One region of the Arthrobacter sp. GmRoot5-12 genome, then DNA from elsewhere that is predicted to be linked to it. Evidence: predicted binding sites of a transcription regulator. Region 1 holds the regulator's gene; the other holds the start of a gene.
What was found. Region 1 encodes HrcA, which represses chaperone genes, less so after heat shock. Its sites were predicted from a motif close to TTNGCACTCGNNNNNNNCGAGTGCNAA; they were not measured.

Region 1 (9,615 bases):
GTCAGCTACGCGCTGAACATGATCGACACGCCCGGCCACGTGGACTTCACCTACGAGGTATCCCGGTCACTCGCGGCCTGCGAAGGCGCCATCCTGCTGGTGGACGCGGCGCAGGGCATTGAGGCCCAGACGCTGGCCAACCTGTACCTGGCCATGGAGAACAACCTCACCATCATCCCGGTGCTGAACAAGATCGACCTTCCGGCGGCGCAGCCTGAAAAGTACGCCGCCGAGCTGGCCAGCCTCATCGGCGGCGATCCCGAGGACGTCCTGCGCGTATCCGGCAAGACCGGCGTCGGCGTCGAGGCCCTCCTGGACAAGATCGTCCGCGACCTGCCGGCGCCGAAGGGCAACCCCGATGCCCCGGCCCGTGCCATGATCTTCGACTCGGTCTACGACACCTACCGCGGCGTGGTCACCTACGTGCGTGTGATGGATGGCATGCTCCATCCGCGTGAGCGCATCCAGATGATGTCCACCAGGGCCTCGCACGAGCTTCTGGAAATCGGTGTCAGCTCCCCGGAACCCACACCGTCCAAGGGGCTCGGCGTCGGTGAAGTGGGCTACCTGATCACCGGCGTGAAGGACGTCCGGCAGTCGAAGGTGGGCGATACCGTCACCAACCTGGCCAAGCCGGCGGCGGAGTCCCTCCCCGGCTACGCCGATGCCAAGCCCATGGTGTTCTCCGGCCTGTATCCGCTGGACGGCGCCGACTATCCGGTACTCCGCGACGCCCTCGAAAAGCTCATGCTCAACGACGCCGCGCTGGTTTACGAACCGGAAACCTCGGCTGCCCTCGGCTTCGGGTTCCGCGTGGGCTTCCTGGGTCTCCTGCACCTCGAGATCACCCGCGAACGCCTGGAGCGCGAATACAACCTCGACCTCATCTCCACCGCACCGAACGTGGAATACGAGGTGACCCTGGAGGACAAGAAGGTGGTCCGGGTGACCAACCCCAGCGAGTACCCCACCGGGAAGATCGCCGAGGTACGCGAGCCCATGGTCTCCGCCACCATCCTGGCCCCCAACGAATTTGTCGGCGCCATCATGGAACTGTGCCAGTCCCGCCGCGGCGTCATGGGCGGCATGGACTACCTTTCCGAGGACCGGGTGGAAATCCGCTACCGCCTGCCGTTGGCGGAAATCGTCTTCGACTTCTTCGACATCCTGAAATCCAAGACCCGGGGCTACGGCTCGCTGGACTGGAAGGCCGACGGCGAGCAGGCCGCCGACCTGGTGAAGGTGGACATCATGCTCCAGGGCGAACAGGTGGACGCGTTCAGCGCCATCACGCACCGGGACAAGGCGTACGCCTACGGCGTGATGATGACCGGCAAGCTGCGCGAACTGATTCCCCGCCAGCAGTTCGAAGTGCCCATCCAGGCCGCGATCGGTTCCAGGATCATCGCCCGCGAAAGCATCCGCGCCATCCGCAAGGACGTGCTGGCCAAGTGCTACGGCGGTGACATCTCGCGGAAGCGCAAGCTGCTGGAGAAGCAAAAAGAAGGCAAGAAGCGCATGAAGATGGTGGGCACAGTGGAGGTGCCGCAGGAAGCGTTCATCGCCGCCCTGACCACCGACGAATCGAAGGACAAGGCCAAGAAGAAGTGACCACCGCACAGCGGGGGACCCGCTGATGCCCAGCGTTCTTCCCCTCGGCGACCCGGCGCCGTCGGACGGTCTGCTGCCTGCCCAGGCAGCGGACGGTGCGGCGGCCCGGGCTTTCGGGTTGTACGTCCACATCCCGTTCTGCGCTGTGCGCTGCGGCTACTGCGACTTCAACACCTACACCGCCACGGAACTTGGCGGCGGAGCGTCCCAGGACGCATACGCCCAGACCGCCGTGTCCGAGGTGTCGCTGGCGGCTGCTGTGCTGTCACGTTCAGGGCTGCCGGACCGGAAGCTCAGCACCGTCTTCTTTGGCGGCGGCACGCCCACGCTGCTGCCGGCCGATGACCTCGCCCTGATCCTCCGGGCCGCCATCGACCAATGGGGCATTGACGACGGCGCCGAGGTCACCACCGAAGCCAACCCCGATTCCGTCACGCCGGAGTCCCTTGCCGTCCTCAAGGACGCCGGGTTCACCAGGGTGTCCTTTGGGATGCAGTCCGCGGTTCCGCACGTGCTCAAGGTGCTGGACCGGACCCATACGCCCAGCCGGGTGCCGCAGGTGGTGCAGTGGGCGCGCGAGGCAGGACTGGCTGTCAGCCTGGACCTGATTTACGGGACGCCGGGGGAGTCGCTGGCCGACTGGCGGCACTCCCTCGAAACGGCGCTTTCCTACGGGCCGGACCACATCAGCGCCTACGCGCTGATCGTTGAGGAGGGCACCAAGCTGGCCGCGCAGATGCGCCGCGGCGAAGTCCCGGGAATCGACGACGACGACCACGCCGACAAGTACGAGCTCGCCGACCAGCTGATCACCGAAGCCGGACTTGGCTGGTACGAGGTCAGCAACTGGGCGCGGACTCCGGAGCAGGCCTGCCGCCACAACCTCGCATACTGGCGGGGTGACGACTGGTGGGGCATCGGCCCGGGCGCGCACTCACACATGGGCGGGGTCCGCTGGTGGAACGTCAAGCACCCGTCCGCTTACGCGAACCGGCTGTCGCAGGGGCTTTCGCCCGCCGCCGGCAGGGAAACCCTGGACGCGGAAACAAGGAACCTGGAGCGGGTCATGCTGGAGGCCCGCCTCCAGTCGGGACTGGATGTCTCAACGCTGAGTGCCGGGGGACGCCACGAGGTGGCCGGACTGATCGCAGCCGGCCTGGTTGATCCTGCTGCCGCATTCCGCGGACGCCTGGTCCTGACCCTCAAGGGCAGGCTCTTGGCAGACGCAGTAGTCCGCCGCATCCTGCCGGACTAGAGCCGGCCCGCGGGCAGTTGCCCTTACTTGATCCAGCGCAGGTTGTACTGGTAGCGGTGCGGCTGGCCCCGGTTGACGTGGATCCCTGCCGCGACGGAGAAGCACGTGAGCGCCACCCAGATCAGCGTGGCAATGACCGCGAAGATGTTCCCGACGTAGGGGACGAACACCAGGATGTTGGCCAGCACCGCGGCGATGGTGGGCGGCAGGCTGAAGTTCAGCGCTTCCTTGGATTCCTGGGCGGTAAATGGCCCGCGGTCACGGAAGATCAAGTAGATCAGCAGCGAGGGGACGCACCCCAGGATCCCGCCGAAGTGCGCCAGCGTCGCCCACTGGCGGTCTTCGCTGGCCGTAAGCGGCAGGGCGTTGGCGGGGACGCCATGGTACTCGGAACGGCCCTGGCCGTCCCTGTGATCACGTGCGTTTTCTGCCACAGTCTGTTCCTTCGAAGGTGCAAGTGGTGCTGACTACAATTCCGGCGCGGTGCGCAGTGCCTCAGGAAACAAGGAACCGCACTACCAAGAATACTGGTTCCCGGGACGCCGTCCGCCCTTCACGGCACGGTCAGGAAATCGATGACTTCCTCGACCCTGCCCAGCAGCGACGCTTCGAGGTCCGCGTACGTGCGCACGGCGCCCAGCAGCTTCTGCCATCCCAGGCCGACATCTTCCTTGGTGGCGTGGGGCCAGCCGAAGGCTTTCAGGATCCCCGTCTTCCAGTCCTGCCCGCGGGGCACGGCCGGCCATTTGTCGATGCCAAGGACAGCGGGCCGGATCGCCTGCCAGACGTCCACGTAGGGGTGACCGACGATCAGGACGTTGCCTGCGGCGCCCGGGGAGGCCATGACGGCATCCGCGATGCGGGACTCCTTGGAGTCAGGAACCAGGTGGTCCACCAGGACGCCAAGACGGCGGCCAGGCCCCGGCCTGAAGTCCGCGACGGCTGCGGCAAGGTCGTCAATGCCGTGCAGGGGCTCGACGACGATGCCCTCCACCCGGAGGTCGTCTCCCCAGACCTTCTCCACCAGTTCGGCGTCGTGCTTGCCTTCCACCCAGATCCGGCTGGCCTTGGCCACCTGGGCGCGTTGTCCGGCGACCCGAACGGACCCCGAGGCCGTCCTGCCCGCCGCGGGACCGGCAGCGGCCGGCCGGGGGGCGGGTGGCATCAGCCGGATCGGCCGGCCCTCCAGGAGGAAGCCGAACCCAAGGCGGAAGGTACGCGATTTTCCCCTGCGGTCCTCCAGCGCCACCACATGCATGCCGCCGGATTTCTCCACCCGGGTCACGGCACCCACCCAGCCTGACTGCACTTCCTCGAGCACCATGCCGCGCTCCACGGGGACCTCAGGCAGTTCCGTCCGTGCGGGAGCGGATATGCCGCGTGGGCCCCAGTTCCGGTAATCCATGGATTTGATCCGCCTAGCGCTAGTGTTCAACTCCGCAATTTCGCCCGGAGCGGTACCAATGCTAACAACGGGCCGAGGCATAATAGACTGTTAGCACTTAGGCATGTCGAGTGCTAACCCTGGGTTGCATCGGGAGGGGCATGCGCCCCGAACCATGGATGGAGGTGGAGAGTGAGCGAGCCACGCAAGCTGGAAGTACTGCGGGCCATCGTGGAGGACTACGTCCACTCCCGCGAGCCGGTTGGGTCCAAGGCCCTGGTGGAGCGGCATCATCTTGGTGTTTCCAGCGCCACCATCCGCAATGACATGGCCGCACTGGAGGACGAGGGGCTGATCACCGCCCCGCACACCAGTGCCGGCCGGATTCCCACGGACAAGGGCTACCGGCTCTTTGTGGACCAAATCTCGGCTGTCAAGCCGCTCTCGGCCGCCGAACGCCGCGCCATCCAGTCCCTGCTCGAAGGCGCGGACGACCTCGACGACGTGCTGGAGAGGACCGTCCGGCTGCTGTCGCAGCTGACCAACCAGGTTGCCGTGGTGCAGTATCCGCACCTGAGCAGGGCACTGGTCCGGCACATCGAATTCGTCCTGCTCGCCCCGCGCAAGGTCCTCGTCGTCCTGATCGCCAACAGCGGCAAGGTGGAGCAGCGGGTGATCGACGTCGGGCAGGACCTTGGCGACGACGCACTGGCTGAACTGCGCACCCGGTTCCTCGGTGCACTGGGCGGAACACCGCTGCGCCAACTGGCCCAGGCGCTGCCCGCCGTCGTCGCCGCCACCCCGCACCCGCAGCGGCAGGCGGCACACGCATTGGCGCTCGGGCTGGAGGGCCTGGCGCAAAACAGCCGGGAGGACCGGATGGTCATGGCCGGCACCGCCAATCTGGCCAGGTCCAACGTCGACTTCCCCCTCAGCATCGGCCCGGTGCTCGAGGCGCTGGAGGAACAGGTGGTGATGCTGCGGCTGTTGAGCGAAATGGCCCAGGACCACCGCGGCGTCGCTGTCAGCATCGGACGGGAGAACCCGTACGACGGCCTTGCCGAGGCCTCCGTGGTGGCCACTGCCTACGGTCCGGACAGCTCGGCGAAAGTAGGCATCCTCGGGCCCACCCGGATGGATTACCCCACCACCATGGCCGCCGTCAGGGCAGTGGCGCGCTACCTTTCCAGGATTTTGGGGCCCTGACTCTTGGCCGCCGGAGCGCGCTTCGGCCGGAAAGCAAGAGCTGGGCCGCCCAACTGAACGCAGTACAACAAGGAAGAGATACGAACTTTGAGCAGCCACTATGACGTCCTTGGAGTCTCACCCGAAGCGACGGGTGAAGAAATCAAAAAGGCCTACCGCAAGCTGGCCCGCACCCTACACCCGGACGTAAACCCCGGTGCGGACGCATCGGAACGGTTCAAGGCAGTAACTCACGCCTACGAGGTGCTTTCGGACCCCCAGAAGCGCCGGATCTACGACACCACCGGCAATGAGAACGGCACCGACAACGGTTTCGGCGGCGCAGGCTACGCGGGCCAGGGCTTCGCGTTCCAGGACATTTTCGACACCTTCTTCGGCGCCGGCGGCACGTCCGGTCCCGCTTCCCGTGTCCGCCGCGGCCAGGATGCCCTGATCAGCGTACGGATCGACCTCCGCGACGCCGTATTCGGCGTGAACAAGAAACTCGAAGTGGACACCGCCGTGGTCTGCCCCACCTGTGACGGATCCTGTTGCCGCCCCGGCACCCATCCGGAACGCTGCGACATCTGCGGCGGCAGCGGACAGGTCCAGCGGGCCGTCCGCTCCATCCTCGGCCAGGTCATGACGGCCGCCCCCTGCGGCACCTGCGAAGGCTTCGGCACCGTCATCAAGGATCCCTGCAACGAGTGCAGCGGCCAGGGCCGTATCCGCAGCCGCCGGTCGCTGACCATCAAGGTCCCTGCCGGTGTGGCCACCGGAACCCGGATCCAGCTCTCCGGCCAGGGCGAGGCCGGCCCCGCGGGCGGTCCGGCCGGCGACCTGTACGTGGAGATCCGCGTCAACAATGACGCCACCTACGTGCGGGAGGGCGACGACCTGCACGCCACCCTGCACATCCCCATGACGGCAGCCGCCCTGGGCACGGATGTCAGCCTGGAAACCTTCGACGGCACGCAGGAGATCGACGTCAAGCCCGGTACCCAGTCGGGGGAGATCATCACCCTGCGCGGCCTCGGCGTCACCCACCTGAGGGGCTACGGCCGCGGCGACCTGAAGGTCCACCTCCAGGTGGACACCCCGGCCAAGCTCGACCCCGCGCAGGAGGACCTCCTGCGCCAACTGGCCAAGCTCCGTGGTGAACAGATCACCGAGGGCAAGCTCGCTGCCAGCGGCGGCATGTTCGCCAAGCTCCGGGACCGGCTCGGTAACCTGTAGCGGTGAGCAACCCCGTCTTCTTCACGCCCCCCGGTTCGCTGGCCGGTATGGCGGCCGGCCAACTCTTTGTCCTCGACGGGGCGGAGGCGCGGCATGCCGTCACCGTCAAACGGCTGTCTCCCGGCGAAGCGGTGGACATCGTCGACGGCGCCGGCACCCGGATGACCGGGAAGGTGGTGTCCGCCGCTCCCTCCGCACTCGAGGTGGAATGCGGGACGCTGACCGTCGAAGACAGGCCGGACGTCCGGCTGGTGCTGGTCCAGGCCCTCGCCAAGGGGGACCGCGACGAGCTGGCCATCGAGACGGCCACGGAACTGGGCATCGACGCCGTCATACCCTGGCAGTCCGAACGGTCAATCGTCCGCTGGAAGGGCGACCGCGCGGCCCGGGCCCATGCCAAATGGGAATCCTCAGTGGCCGCGGCCGCCAAGCAGGCACGGCGCGCCTGGATCCCCGAAGTGCGGTCCGCCGTCGACACTGCCGGGCTTTCCGCTGCCGTGGAAGCTGCCGACCTCGCTGTCATCCTGCATGAGGACGCCGTTCGGCCGCTGCGCACCGTCCTTGAAACATGGCAAGGGAAAGCAGGCTCCGGACCCCGGGAAATCCTGCTCATCGTCGGTCCGGAGGGCGGCATCAGCCAGCGGGAGGTAACGAAACTCTGCGATAAGGGCGCCGTGACCGCCCTCCTGGGGCACCATGTCCTGCGGTCCTCCACGGCCGGCCCGGCCGCCGTCGTGCTTGCCAGCGACGTCCTTGGCCGGTGGACGGCTACCGGACCTTAAAGGACCTCGTGTCCTCGTTCCGGTCCGGTTCCCCGCCGGAGCCGGCCTGGGCCACCCGCAGCATGTAATCGCCCGGCGGAAGGTTCAGGGCCAGGGTGAAGACGCCGGCCTGCCCCTGTTCGGACGCAGCCGTGGTTTCACCCGCCAGGAACGGTGCTTTGCTGCCGCCGTCCGTAGACTGCAGGATCTGCCAGCGGAGCTTCGCCCCGGGCGATGTGCTGCGGCCGGTGATCTTCACGCTCCCGCCGGGCACTTCGGCGTTCTCCTGGGGATCAATGATCCAGACGGGCGCCATCAGGCCCGCGGCGCGGGTCATCAGGGCCCCGAGCTGCACTTTGCCGAAGGCCACGTAGTCCGTGTGGCCGTCCACGAGGATCCGGACCCGGATCTGCTGGCCGGTGTCGATCAGGCCCGAACTGGCGGCGGCAGCGGTTGCCGTGTAGATCAGCTGCTGGATGGCCCGGGCAGCCATGTCGGCATCGAGGTTGCTGTTGAAAGCGTCCGAGGAGACGTCGACGGTGATGACGTCCTTGCCGGAGATTGAGGTGGCAAGTTTGTCCGGGTTCTGCCAGGGCGTGAAGAAGTCAGGGTCCAGCGGCTTTTCCGACATCATGGCCCGCAGGGCGCGGGTGACCGGGTTCTCCTGTTCAGGGACGTCGCGGAATTCCCGGTAAAGAAAGATGTTCCCGCCGCTGCGGCCGATCCAGTAGACCGGCGCCTTGTTGGAGGACTGTGCGGTTTCCAGCGGGGCGCTGGTGGACAGCGTGTCCGGCATGGTGCCGCCCGTTGCCGGCACCGAGGCGATGGTGCCGGTGGGTGAGGGGCCGCCCTCGGCCGTGCAGCCCGCAAGGACCGGAACCAGGACCAGGATTCCTGCAAGGACGGCGGGGCGCAGACGGCCCATCGGTCGTCCTGCCCTTTCGGGCGCAGAGGTTTCCGGCACTGTCCTGCCCTTGTCCTTTCCTGGCGTGGCGGGCCGATCCCCCTGGCGGCCTGGTGTTCCAGCAGATGCTGGATTTCCAGCATTGCACAGCGGCGCGGCCGCCCAGCCGCTCTTTGCCTCCGCGGGCACAACTGCAACGGGAACGATATGAGGCCGATATGAAGTTGATACCTAAGGACGTCCCGGCACCCTCCGGACGGGTTGCAGCCGCTGCTCCATGGCGGCCCGGTATCCGGCCCGGCCCCGCGCTGGCGTAAGATAAAGGGATCGCTGGGGCCAGGAGCACCGTCCAACGGGCGCCGGCATCAGCGAACGCAAACATAGATGTCGATCTTCGAGGGGACCACGGGCCTGCGGGCCAGCACCATGACTGAATCAGCAAATGGTAAGCGCCGGCTCAATACGGGCGAAGGCAGTCCGGGTGAATTCCCGCACTCCCTGCCCGGCACCCGGACTGAAGTAGTCCTCTTTGAGAACTCCGACCAGATGGTTCAATCACTCGGCAGCCATGACGAGGCGTTGCGGTTCATCGAAGAGCAGTTCCCGGCCGTCAACTTCCATGCCCGGGGTAATGAACTGTCCATCAACGGCCCCGCCGGTGATGTTCCCCGGATCATGCGGCTCCTGCAGGAAGTCCGTGGCCTGGTGGCCCGCGGCACGGTCATCACTCCTGCTGTGCTGCAGCAGCTGGTGTCCCTCCTGCGCACGCAGTCACTGCAGAATCCCGTGGATGTGCTCACCCACGACATCCTCTCCAGCCGCGGCAGGACCATCCGGCCCAAGACGCTGAACCAGAAGAACTATGTTGACGCCATCGACGCCAACACCGTGATCTTCGGCATTGGTCCGGCCGGCACCGGCAAGACGTACCTGGCCATGGCAAAAGCCGTCCAGGCGCTGCAGCAAAAAGAGGTCAGCCGGATCATCCTGACCCGCCCCGCGGTGGAAGCGGGGGAGCGGCTTGGTTTCCTCCCCGGCACGCTCAGCGACAAGATCGACCCCTATCTCCGGCCGCTCTACGACGCCCTGCACGACATGATGGACCCCGAATCCATTCCGCGCCTGATGGCGGCCGGCACCATTGAAGTGGCACCCCTGGCCTACATGCGCGGCCGGACGCTTAACGACGCCTTCATCATCCTTGACGAGGCGCAGAACACCACGCCGGAACAGATGAAGATGTTCCTCACCCGGCTCGGTTTCGGATCCAAGATGGTGG
Region 2 (11,759 bases), 3.0 Mb from region 1:
CCCACAGCGAGCTGCGCAGCGTGGTGCCTGAGCGGGCGAAACTGCGGTAGGTCAGCAGGACCGCGCTGGTGCCGATGCGGTCAGCGCCCAGGATTTCGATATCGGTCCGTTCACCGGGATCCTCTTCGAGGGCCATCATCATGGCGTCCCGGGTCCAGACCCTTCCCGAGCTGCCAATCTCCATGAAGTCCGGGTGCAGCAGGACAGCTGTCCGGCCGATATCCCCCCGCACCAGTGGGCCCAGCAGCTCACGTTCGAGCTCTTCCACCAGCGCCTCAGGCGGGATGGCGCCGGCCTGTTGCGTTGCCTCGGCCATGTCAAGGGCGTCGCTGTCCAGTTCGCTGAACAGGTCAAGTTCATCGAAGGCCGGGAGCGGTTCAGGGGTGGCGCGCGGCCTGCCGGCGCCCGCGGCCGGTGCGCCGCCGCCGGCCCCTGGTACCGGGCGGCCAGGAGCAGCGGTCGGGATGTCCAGGGTGGCGGGCGGGAAGCCAATACCGGAGGGCTGCCCGTCGGCGGCATGTCCGGAGCCGGATGGGGTCGCAGCAGGTTGGTGTGCGGCTGCGTGGTGTGCAGCTGCGTGGTGCGCGCCAGGGTGGTGTCCGCCGGGGAACCCGGGCCCGGACCTGGCTGCCACGCCCTGCTGGTACGCCGTTGCCGCGGCCCTGGCCCGTTCGTCCGCAGCCTCGTTCAGTTCATGGCCGGCGTGGCCCTTGACCCACTCAAATGTGTAAACCCGGCCGGCCAGCTCGCGGTCGAGTTCCTTCAACAGTTCCACGTTCAGGACGGGTTTTCCGTCTGCCTTGCGCCAGCCCTTGCGCTTCCAGCCCGGCATCCATTTGGTAATTGAGTTGATCACGTACTGGCTGTCGCAAAGGATGCGCAGGTCCTCACCGGGCAGGTGGGCGGTGGCGCGCAGGAGGTCAAGGACAGCCATCAGCTCACCCTGGTTGTTGGTCCCGTGCGGCCAGCCCCCGGCCCGCCAGCAATCGTCATTCACATACCAGGCCCAGCCGGAAGGACCGGGATTTCCCAAGGCCGAACCATCAGCCGCTGCAATAATCGTCACCAAACCATCCTGCCAGAAGCCACCGACATTGGACCGACGCCACAGCATCCCAGCCTGGCCGGGCTGCCGCACCCCTTCGGTGCCCCGGCAGCGGGCTGTGCGAATGGTCGTAAGCGCAACTTTGACGGCCGAAGCGACAGGGGTTGGGAAAACGCTTACCGAAACTTCTTGACGTGAGCATGCCGGGCGCGACACAATCACTTCATCACTCGAGAAAACGGTTTCTGATCTTCGCCGGTCAGCGCATCACGGCGACCCCGGCGCACAAGGAGCCCATCCGGAAGGAACATCAATGACGATTCCAGTCGTAAGCCGGCGCCGCTTCCAGCTGGGCGCGGCCGCGCTGGCACTCTCCATCCTGGCCACCGGCTGCGGGGCCCCCGGCGGTTCAGGCGACAACGGCCAGGTGACCTTGCGGTTCGCCTGGTGGGGCAATGAATACCTGAACGCACAGACAAACAAGGTCATCGCGGCCTTTGAGGCATCGCACCCGAACATCAAGATCAAAGCGGAGCCGGGAGAATGGTCCAGCTACTGGGACAAGCTGGCAACGAAGACCGCCGCCAACGATGCGCCCGACGTCGTCCAGATGGACCAGAAATACATCGCCGAATACGGCGGCCGCGGGGCGCTGATGGACCTGTCCAGGCAAAACGGCATCGATACCTCAAAACTGGACAAGGAAGCGCTTGCGTCGGGCCAGTACGGCGGCGCCCAGTACGGGTTGAGCACAGGCCGGAACGCCTATGTCATCATGGCCAACACGAAAGTGTTCCAGGCAGCGGGAGTGCCCGTGCCGGACGACAAGACCTGGACGTGGAAAGACTTCGTGGACACGGCGGCGAAGATCAGCGCAGCAGGTGACGGGAAGAGTTACGGGGCCGCTTATGGCAGCAACGAAGCCGACCTGATCATCTGGCTGCGCCAGCACGGCGAGAATCTGTACTCAGGGGACGGCAAGCTCGACTTTGAAGCCGCGACTGCAGCGTCCTTCTGGGAACGGATCAAGGAACAGCGCGACTCCAAGGCCAGCCCGGCGGCCACCGTGGCAACCGAGGATGCAGGGGCAGGACTGGAGGAAAGCCTGTTCGGAACAAACCGGGTGGCCATGGCCTGGTGGTGGACCAACCAGCTTGGTTCCCTTGAAGCCACCACCGGCAGCAGCATAAAGATACTGCGGGCCCCCAGCGTCGACGGCGCCTCGGCCGGCAATGGCATGTACTACAAGCCCACCATGTTCTGGTCTGCATCCTCCCGTTCGAAGCATTCCCAGCAGGCCGCGGAGTTCATCAACTACCTCACCAACAGTCCGGAGGCGGGTGCCATCCTGATGACCGACAGGGGCGTCCCCACCAATCCGGACATCGTTTCGGGCATCACCCCGCAGCTTAAGCCGGCTGACACCACCGTGGTTGGATTCCTGAAGGACATAGCCCCGGACATCAAGGACGCACCGCCTGTCCCGCCCGTGGGTGCAGGGAGCGTCCAGAACGTCATCAGGAGGTACACGGATGAAGTGCTGTACGACCGGATGACCCCGCAGGCCGCGGCGGAAGCCTTCAAGAAGGAAGTCCAGGGGATGCTGGATTCGGCCCGGAAGTAACTCCCCTCCCACAGCTCCTTGTCCGGGCGGCCAAGCCGGCACAGGCCGCATCCGTGGCCGGGAACAAAACCTCCGGCACAAAAGTGCGGCCCCCTCGCAAACGAGGGGGCCGCACTTTGCGGTTGGCGGGAGAGGTCCCGGCAGGAGGGCTTAGAAGCCGCCCATGCCTCCCATGCCGCCCATGTCGTCTCCGCCTGCGGGGGCGGCGTTCTTCTCCGGCTTGTCAGCCACCACTGCTTCGGTGGTGAGGAACAGGCCAGCGATGGAAGCCGCGTTCTGCAGGGCAGAGCGGGTTACCTTGACGGGGTCGTTGACGCCGGCAGCCAGCAGGTCGACGTATTCGCCGGTGGCTGCGTTCAGGCCGTGGCCTGCGGGCAGGCCGCGGACCTTGTCCACCACGACGCCCGGCTCGAGGCCGGCGTTGAAGGCGATCTGCTTCAGCGGGGCGTCGATGGCAACGCGGACGATGTTGGCGCCGGTTGCTTCGTCGCCGGAGAGCTGCAGGTTGGCGAATGCCTTGGCACCGGCCTGGATGAGGGCCACGCCGCCACCGGCCACGATGCCTTCTTCAACTGCAGCCTTGGCGTTGCGGACTGCGTCCTCGATGCGGTGCTTGCGCTCCTTGAGCTCAACCTCGGTGGCGGCACCGGCCTTGATGACTGCAACGCCGCCGGCCAGCTTGGCCAGCCGCTCCTGCAGCTTCTCGCGGTCGTAGTCGGAGTCCGAATTCTCAATCTCGGCGCGGATCTGGGAAACGCGGCCGGCGATCTGGTCGGCGTCGCCGGCACCTTCAACGATGGTGGTCTCGTCCTTGGTGACAACAACCTTGCGGGCCTGGCCCAGGAGTTCCAGGCCGGCGTTCTCCAGCTTGAGTCCAACCTCTTCGGAGATGACCTGGCCGCCGGTGAGGACGGCGATGTCGGCCAGCTGGGCCTTGCGGCGGTCGCCGAAGCCCGGAGCCTTGACGGCGACAGACTTGAAGGTGCCACGGATCTTGTTGACGATCAGGGTGGCCAGGGCCTCGCCCTCGATGTCCTCGGCAATGATCAGCAGCGGCTTGTTGGACTGCATGACCTTTTCCAGGACAGCAACCAGTTCCTTGACGTTGGAGATCTTGGAGTTGACGATCAGGATGTACGGATCCTCAAGGACCGTTTCCTGGCGCTCGGCGTCCGTGACGAAGTAGGCGGAGATGTAGCCCTTGTCGAAGCGCATGCCTTCGGTGAGCTCGAGCTCCAGGCCGAAGGTGTTGGACTCCTCGACCGTGATAACGCCTTCCTTGCCCACCTTGTCCAGGGCTTCGGCGATGAGGGCACCGATTTCGTCGTCACCGGCGGAGATGGAGGCGGTGGCCGCGATCTCTTCCTTGGTTTCGATTTCCTTGGCGGAAGCCAGGAGTTCGCGGGTGACAGCCTCGACGGCCTTCTCGATGCCGCGCTTGAGGGACAGCGGGTCGGCGCCGGCGGCAACGTTGCGCAGGCCTTCCTTGACCAGGGCCTGTGCCAGGACGGTGGCCGTGGTGGTGCCGTCGCCGGCAACATCGTCGGTCTTCTTGGCAACTTCCTTGACCAGCTCAGCGCCGATCTTCTCGTAAGGATCGTCCAGCTCGATCTCCTTGGCGATGGAAACACCATCGTTGGTGATCGTGGGGGCGCCCCACTTCTTTTCGAGGACGACGTTGCGTCCACGCGGGCCGAGGGTGACCTTAACGGCGTCGGCGAGGGTGTTCAGGCCACGCTCAAGGCCGCGGCGTGCCTCTTCATCAAATGCAATGATCTTGGCCATAACGGCAGTAGTCCTTTCGGGACAGTCGTTAAGAATGAACCTTCGCTGCAGTGCCCGCGACGGACGATCCTTTGACGGCGGCCTCTGTATGCCTCCGGGAGGGGATCTCACTGAAGTGAGGTGTTTCTTTCGCTCCTCGTCCGGTGCCCCGCGCCGCCGGCCGGAACCAGGCTTTGCTTTAGCAGTCGGTACGTCAGAGTGCTAACTCAATAATTAGCACTCCCCAGGTGAGAGTGCAAGCGAAAAGACGCCGGACGGGCGGGTAGGGGCAGCGGCTTCGCCCAGGGCGATCAGCTTGAATGTCCGGCCGTCTCCCGGCCGGTGGGGGTGGGGTTGTTCTCGGGGCCGTAGGTGAATACGGAGAAAACGGCGGTGGTGATATCCCCGTTGGAGTCGAAGGCAACCGGTCCTGACTCGCCGTCGTAATTGATGTCCGGATTGGCAGCAAGGCCGCCCAGGCACTCCTTGTACGTCAGGCACGGGGCGGGCGGGACCGTTGCCCCCGGGGCAGGTGTCCCTGCGGAGGGCATCCCCTGGGATGTGGTCCTGCCTGATGCGGCGCCACCCGAAACCGGAACCAGGTTGGCGGCGATGGAGCGTCCGGCATCGTCCTGGGCCCTTGCCGCCGCCAGGGCCGCCAGGGTAACGGCGTCGTAGGTTTCAGCAGCATACGAGACGTCCTTCAGGGAAGGATCAACGGCCAGGAGCTTTCCCTGGAAGGCGGCGGTGGGCAGTTGGCCCGGGACGACGGCGCGGGCGCCGTCCAGGGTCCGGGAGGCGAGCCCTGATCCGTAGCGGGCAAAGGCGCCATCGCTGAGGAGAACTTTTGAACCCCTGAGGCCGGAGTTGTTCAGCTCGGCCAACGCGCCCTGCGCCCCTTCCCGGGCAACCAGGACCACGGCGTCAGGGCTGGCCTTGGCTGCGGAGCGTGCGGCTTCGGCGGCGGCGCCGGGCTTGAAGGCGGCTCCGGGCAGGACCGTCAGGCCGGACTGTTGCGCGGCTTTCGTGACGGCAGCCGACAGGTCCTTGCCGTAGGCACCTTCCTGGTACACCACGGTGATGCTGGCGGCCCCGGCGTCCTTGGCGAGTTTGGCCAGCACAGGACCTTGCGCGACGTCGGCCGCGGCCGTGCGGAAGTAGTAGCCTCCGCTGGCGATCCCGGAGAGGGCGGCAGCGGTGTTGGCCGGCGAGATGAGGGGTATGCGTGCGTGGGACAGGATGTCCACGGCGGCGGCCGCGTGGCTGGAATCGGTGGGTCCAATGACCACGTCCGCCTTGGCGGCCACCAGGTCCTTGGCCTGGCCTGCGGCTTCCTGGTCCGGATGCGCCAGCAGCAGCTCCACCGGCCGGCCTTTGTGTCCGCCGGCGGCGTTGATTTCCTGGACGGCCAGCTTGGCGGCCGCCAGCTGGGGCGCATTAAGGAAGGCATTGCCGCCGGTGTTGTCCAGGATCAGGCCCACCCGGAGGACGCCATCGCCGGAGGCTTCGACCGGGTCCACCCTGGCGTTGCCGCCGGCGCCCGAACATGCTGTGACCGCGAGGACTGCCCCCAGGGAAACGGCCAGCGCCGCTCGGCCGCGGACCGGGAAACGGTAAAACGGCATCACTGGGCGGGCCGGACGTTTTCTGCCTGGGGACCTTTTTCGCCCTCCCCGACTTCCAGCTGCACCCTCTGCCCCTCATCCAGTGCGCGGTAGCCCTCCCCCTGGATCGCGGACCAGTGGACAAAAACGTCATCACCGGAGCCGTCAACGGTGATGAAGCCATAGCCCTTTTCAGCGTTGAACCATTTGACGGTTCCCAGTGCCATGATGAACAACTCTTTCCGTTGGGGTTATGCAGCCGTGGGCGGAGCGGGTGCGGCTAGCGGTATCCGGGGCCAAGCACCACCACGAGCGGCACCTGGAATTCGGTGCTGTTCACCACGGTGGGGATGTTGAGCAGCCCGGCAAGCGCCTGTGCGTTTGCCAGTTGCTGGGGGCCGGAGTAGAAGATCACGGAGGATTTCTGCGGGGCGCCGGACCAGTTGCCTACCTGGCCGAGGCGCCATCCGTCCGCCTGGACGGTTCCGGCCACCCGGCTGGCCAGCCCTGCCGTGCCTGCCGCGTTGTAAACCGCCACTGCCTGCGTCCTGTCGACGGCTGCCTCCCGGGTGGCGGAAGGTGTGGCCTGGGGCTCCGGGTCACTGCTTTGGGTTGGTTCAGACGAAGCAGACGGAGACGGCGAAGCAGGAGGCGCGGATGCCTGCGTGGCCGATGGAGTGGTTCCGGTTCCGGCCAGCGGAGCTGACTCCACGCTCGCCGATGCCTGGCTCGCGGTGGCGCTGAATCCCAGCTTGGGAAGGATCAGGAAGGACACCAGCCCTATGGCAAGGGCCGCCATCCCCACTACCAGGATGGGCCACAGCCGCACCCGGGACGGGGCCGAGGCCGTCCGGTGGACACCTTGTCGCGACGCGGCCTCCGGGACCTTGTCGAATTCATCGCGGGCGTATCTGGTCATGGTGGAAGGACATCCTTGTTGATTGCGGCTGTTGTCCCGGCCTGGGGGTTGTTAAGCGTCGGATCCCAGGCGCCGGGCAGTGCGCGCACGGTGGCGCGACGTACGTAGTCTACGCAATCTCTTCACCAGCATGGGATCGTGTGCCAGCGCATCCTCGCGGTCGATCAGTGCGTTCAGGAGCTGGTAGTAATGGGTCGCGGAGAGGTCAAAGAGGTCGCGGATGGCCTGCTCCTTGGCCCCTGCGTACTTCCACCATTGCCGTTCCAGGGCCAGCATCTGCTGTTCGCGCTCGGAGAGGGAGGACTCACGGAGGGTGAAATCCGCCAAAAGGGACTTCCGTGGATCCTGCTCCGGCAGGTGTTCCCGGGCCGGTTCCGCCACGGCACACTCCTTCGCTGGTTACGGTAAATGTCTTACCCTCATGCTACCGGTCGAATAACACCGGTGTCATTCGCGCCCCGCGCCTGCACCGGCCCGGTGCCGCGGGCGGGCGTCCCCCGACGGCCTGCAAGAATGGAACGATGTTTGAATCGGATGCGCTGTTCGAGCTGCAGCAGGACCCGGCGGACGGCACCCGCTTCGCTGACCTGGCTGACCTGCCCCTGGCGGAGCTCATGGCGCCGGACTGGGCCGCGGCCCTGCAGGGAGTGGAGGGCAAGCTCCGGTCGGTCCTGGCCTTCCTGGCTGCCGAAGAGGCGGCCGGGCACCAACTCCTGCCGCCGCCGTCGAACGTCCTGCGCGCCTTCCGCCAGCCGCTCGCCGACGTCAAGGTCCTCATCGTGGGCCAGGACCCCTACCCCACCCCGGGGCACGCAGTCGGGCTGTCGTTTTCCGTCGATGCCCGCACGCGCCCCCTCCCCCGCAGCCTGGTGAACATCTACCGCGAACTCGAATCGGACCTCGGCATTCCGCCGCGCGTCCATGGCGACCTGTCGGCATGGACGGAGCAGGGCGTGCTGCTCCTGAACCGGGTACTCACGGTCAGGGCAGGATCTGCTGGGTCCCACCGGGGCAAAGGCTGGGAGGACATTACGACGGCGGCCGTCACCGCCCTGGCATGCCGCCGGGCCGCGGATGGGTCCAGGATGCCTTTGGTGGCGGTGTTGTGGGGCAAGGGGGCGGAGGGCCTCCAGCCGCTGCTGGCAGGCGCCCCCGCCGTCATCAGCCCGCACCCCAGCCCGCTGTCCGCCTCTCGCGGGTTCTTTGGCTCCAGGCCATTCAGCCGGGTGAACCAACTGTTGCGCGAACAGGGTGCAACGGCCGTAACCTGGGAACTCCCGCCGTCGCCCTAGCTTAGGCTTGCCTTATGAGCACCGTCCCCGCCGCCACCAGCGCCACGAAGAAGAGCCGCCCCCAGGTCACCCTGACCGTGCTGCGCAAGGAACAGCTGTCCCCGCACATGGTCCGGATCGTGGCCGGCGGGGAGGGCTTCAGCGACTTCGCCAACAACGGCTTCGTGGACCGGTACGTGAAGATCGTTTTCCCGCAGCCCGGGGTTGACTACCCCTCCCCGCTGGACCTGTGGGCCGTCCGGGAAACCATGCCGCGCGAGCAGTGGCCGTTCACCCGCACCTATACGCTGCGCTGGGTAGATCCGGAGGCGAGCGAACTCGCCATCGACTTCGTGGTCCACGGCGACGAGGGCCTGGCGGGTCCATGGGCGGCAGGGGCACAGCCGGGCGAGACACTGACCTTCACCGGACCCGGCGGCGCCTACAACCCCAACCCCGAGGCCGACTGGTACCTGTTCGCCGGTGATGAGGCAGCGCTTCCTGCCATCGCCGCATGCATCGAGGCCCTGCCCGCGGAGGCAACCGGGCTTGCCTTCCTGGAGGTAGGTTCCGAGGCCGACATCCAGTCCGTTTCCGCCCCTGCCGGGCTGGAGATTACCTGGCTGGCCCGCAACGGCACACCGGCAGGTGCCAGCGACCTGCTGGTCAGGGCGGTGGCGGAGGCCGAATGGCCCACCGGCACCGTGGATGTGTTTGCACATGGCGAACGCGGCTATATGAAGGCCCTCCGCGAAATCTTCTTCAAGCAGCGCGGCCTGGACCGCCGGCAGGTGTCCCTCTCCGGTTACTGGGCGCAGGGCCGCGTGGAGGACGTGTTCCAGGCCGAGAAAAAGCTCCCGGTCGGCCAGATCTAGCGGCGGCGCGCCCGGCGCCGCTCGTTGCTTGCCAGGCTGCGGGTCAGGGGCCGGGCCAGCACGTCGCCCAGGACGATCCCGCCGGCCGTTCCCAGCACGATGGCACCGGCGCTGAGCATTCCTCCGGCGCCGGCCAGGATCTCGGACTCCTCAACGGTGAGGACGTACATGGACCGGAATATCGTGAGGCCGGGCAGCAGGATCAGGGCTGCGGGAACTGCCACCACCAGCTGCGGCGCACCCATCCGCAGCGCCACCACCCGTGCCAGCAGGCCAATGACGACGGCGGCCATGGCAGGGGCGAAACGGTCCCCGATGCCCAGCAGGCCGCAGCCCAGCAGCACCAGGTAGCCCGCCACGCCTACGGCTGCGGTTGGCAGCAGGAGCTTCCAGGTGGTCTGTTCCGTAATGCCGATGGCCATCACGGCGGCGGCTACGAAGATGATGAGGACCCACAGATCGTAGGCGGGCGGGAAGGTCTGGGTAACGTCGATGCGCTGCAGCCCGGTCAGCTCCCCCACCACGAAGGCAACAGCGATCCCTGCCACGATGGCGCCGAACGTCAGCAGCGTGGACAGGAACCGTCCGGCCGCCGTCACCGGGAAGCCGTTGATGGCATCCTGCACGGAGGACACCAGGCGCCCGGTGGGAAGGAGCAGCAGGATGCCGCCCACCACCACGATGGACGGCGATGCGGTGAGCCCGAACTGCCAGAGCAGCAGCGCCAGCATGGTGACCACGAAAGAGCAGCTGGCGGTGATGAAGAAGTCCGGTACGCGCCAGCGTCCCAGCTGCCGGGCCAGCAGGCTGATGCCGATATTGGCCACGAACGCAACTGCCGAGGACACCGGACCGCCGCCCAGCACGCCAACGAACACGGCGGCGAAGATGCCGAAGGCGGCCGTGACCATCCAGCGCGGATAGGGTTTCGGGCTGGTGATGGCCTCGTTCAGCCGGCGGATCGCCTCATCCCGGCCCACGCCGCCGGCCACGATGTCCGTGACCAGTTGGTGCACCTTGGCCAGGCCCGCATAGTTGTTGGTCCAGGAGCGCACCACGCGCAGCAGGGCGATCGGCGTCTGGTCCTTGGGTGCGTAGTTGATACCCACGGACTGGTTGGTGATGTCCACCTCGATGTTTTTCAGCCCCAGGGCCGCGGTGACGGCAATGATGCTGGTTTCCACTTCCAGGGCGCCGGCGCCATACCGGAACATGGTCTCGGCCAGGTGCAGGGCGAAATCCAGGGTCTTCCGGGCGGAGGTGTCCACGCCACCCACCTGGATGGTGGGGTTGGCGTAGGGACTCCCCGCCAGCCGGTCCACGATGCTCAACGGGGCGGTTGGTGGATTCTCGCCCTGCACCAGGCGGCGCAGCATCCTCTTGGCGGCAGCGTCCTGCCGAAGCTGCGCAGGGGTCAGCGGTTCAGTCTTGGGCAGGCCGTCAGTCTTTGGCCTGTGCCCTGGCCGTTCGTGCCGTTCGGTCATGCCCGCTTCCTCCCTGTACGCGGTTTATGGACGGTCAGGCTGCACGCTTCAGCGGCAACTTGCCCAGCAGCGTGCGGGCGGCGGCCGCAGCGGACCTGGCGAGCCTGTTGGCATGGAAGACGGCGGGCCGCACCGGCACGACGAAGTCTCCCACCAACTGGACCACTTCGCCGCCAAAGCCCTTCTTGAATTCGTAGCCGCCGTGGCCTTCCTCGTCCTGGCCCGAGATGCCGAAGGTGCCGTAGAAGTTGTACCGCGGGTATCCCTTCTCGAGGGCATGCAGCATCATTCCCCAGTACAGGGAGGTTGCGCCGTTGAAGTAGATGTAGTCCTGGACGGTGCCGCCGATGACGCACACCACCTCATCGCCGTAGCAAACGAAGTGGATGGCTGCCACGGTGGCCGTCCCCACGGAGTCGGGGAACCTTTCGATGTCCTTCAGGCTCCGCTCGTAGCTGTCCACCAGGTCCTGTACCACTTTGAGCCGGTTGGCCTTCTTTTTGCTGCCGGTCTCCTCCACCTCACGGCGGAGATCTGCTGCGGTGGCTGACTCCGTTGCCAGGCGCTCAGTGATGGATTTCCGGTAGGCCGGGATGTCGATCTTCGCCATCATCAGCTTGGTGAATTCCGGGGTGGTAGTCCGGAGCAGGTGTTCGTAGTAGGCGCGTTCGCGGTAGACGAATCCTTTTTCGTCACCGGCCCGGCTCAGGGCCCCGTAGAAGTCGTCCAGGGTGTCCAGGGTGGCCTGTTCCAGGAAGACGCCGTTCTTTTCCGCTTTGCGGATGGCTTTGCGCGTCCGGTAGCTGGTGCTCATGATCAGTTCTTCGGCGTCCTGGATGCCCACCAGGTTCTTGATGAACATCCAGTTGACGTTGACGAAGTTCATGTCCAGGCCCTGGTGCTCGAACCCCAGCCGTTCCAGGTCGGCCACCAGGGGCCGGTTGTCCTCGACGTCGGGGTGCTCGGCGCCGTCGGCGTCCCGGGCGATGTACCTGACGTTCGGCGAGATCCGCAGTTCAGCGGCTTTGCGGCCTGCCGCGTGCTTGCGGAGAAGCTCGACGACGGCGCCCACCAGGTTCCGGTCCGTGTAGTCCATAAGGGGGCCCTTGGCGCATTCACAGACGGTGTAGCCGAGGCGGTTTGTGGTGTAGTTGAGCTTTCCTGCCGCCACGA

Region 2: groL (chaperonin GroEL) is a predicted target of HrcA. The motif match lies at 4,633-4,659, and genes of this name have one in related genera.

Annotation. Positions count from the first base shown of each region.
Region 1 is NZ_AP046056.1:4,024,713-4,034,327, forward strand. Features, by position in the region: gene lepA (translation elongation factor 4) at 1-1,611, shown strand, start outside; gene hemW (radical SAM family heme chaperone HemW) at 1,637-2,866, shown strand; gene AC6JAM_RS18695 (DUF4870 domain-containing protein) at 2,890-3,300, opposite strand; gene AC6JAM_RS18700 (DUF3097 domain-containing protein) at 3,420-4,271, opposite strand; gene hrcA (heat-inducible transcriptional repressor HrcA) at 4,443-5,456, shown strand; gene dnaJ (molecular chaperone DnaJ) at 5,544-6,671, shown strand; gene AC6JAM_RS18715 (16S rRNA (uracil(1498)-N(3))-methyltransferase) at 6,674-7,453, shown strand; gene AC6JAM_RS18720 (GerMN domain-containing protein) at 7,440-8,357, opposite strand; gene AC6JAM_RS18725 (PhoH family protein) at 8,763-9,615, shown strand, end outside.
Region 2 is NZ_AP046056.1:1,052,251-1,064,009, forward strand. Features, by position in the region: gene AC6JAM_RS04715 (RNase H family protein) at 1-1,066, opposite strand, end outside; gene AC6JAM_RS04720 (ABC transporter substrate-binding protein) at 1,359-2,669, shown strand; gene groL (chaperonin GroEL) at 2,820-4,454, opposite strand; gene AC6JAM_RS04730 (ABC transporter substrate-binding protein) at 4,745-6,058, opposite strand; gene AC6JAM_RS04735 (cold-shock protein) at 6,058-6,264, opposite strand; gene AC6JAM_RS04740 (LytR C-terminal domain-containing protein) at 6,318-6,956, opposite strand; gene AC6JAM_RS04745 (DUF3263 domain-containing protein) at 7,008-7,337, opposite strand; gene AC6JAM_RS04750 (uracil-DNA glycosylase) at 7,478-8,248, shown strand; gene AC6JAM_RS04755 (siderophore-interacting protein) at 8,263-9,102, shown strand; gene AC6JAM_RS04760 (threonine/serine exporter family protein) at 9,099-10,586, opposite strand; gene AC6JAM_RS04765 (peptidoglycan bridge formation glycyltransferase FemA/FemB family protein) at 10,621-11,759, opposite strand, start outside.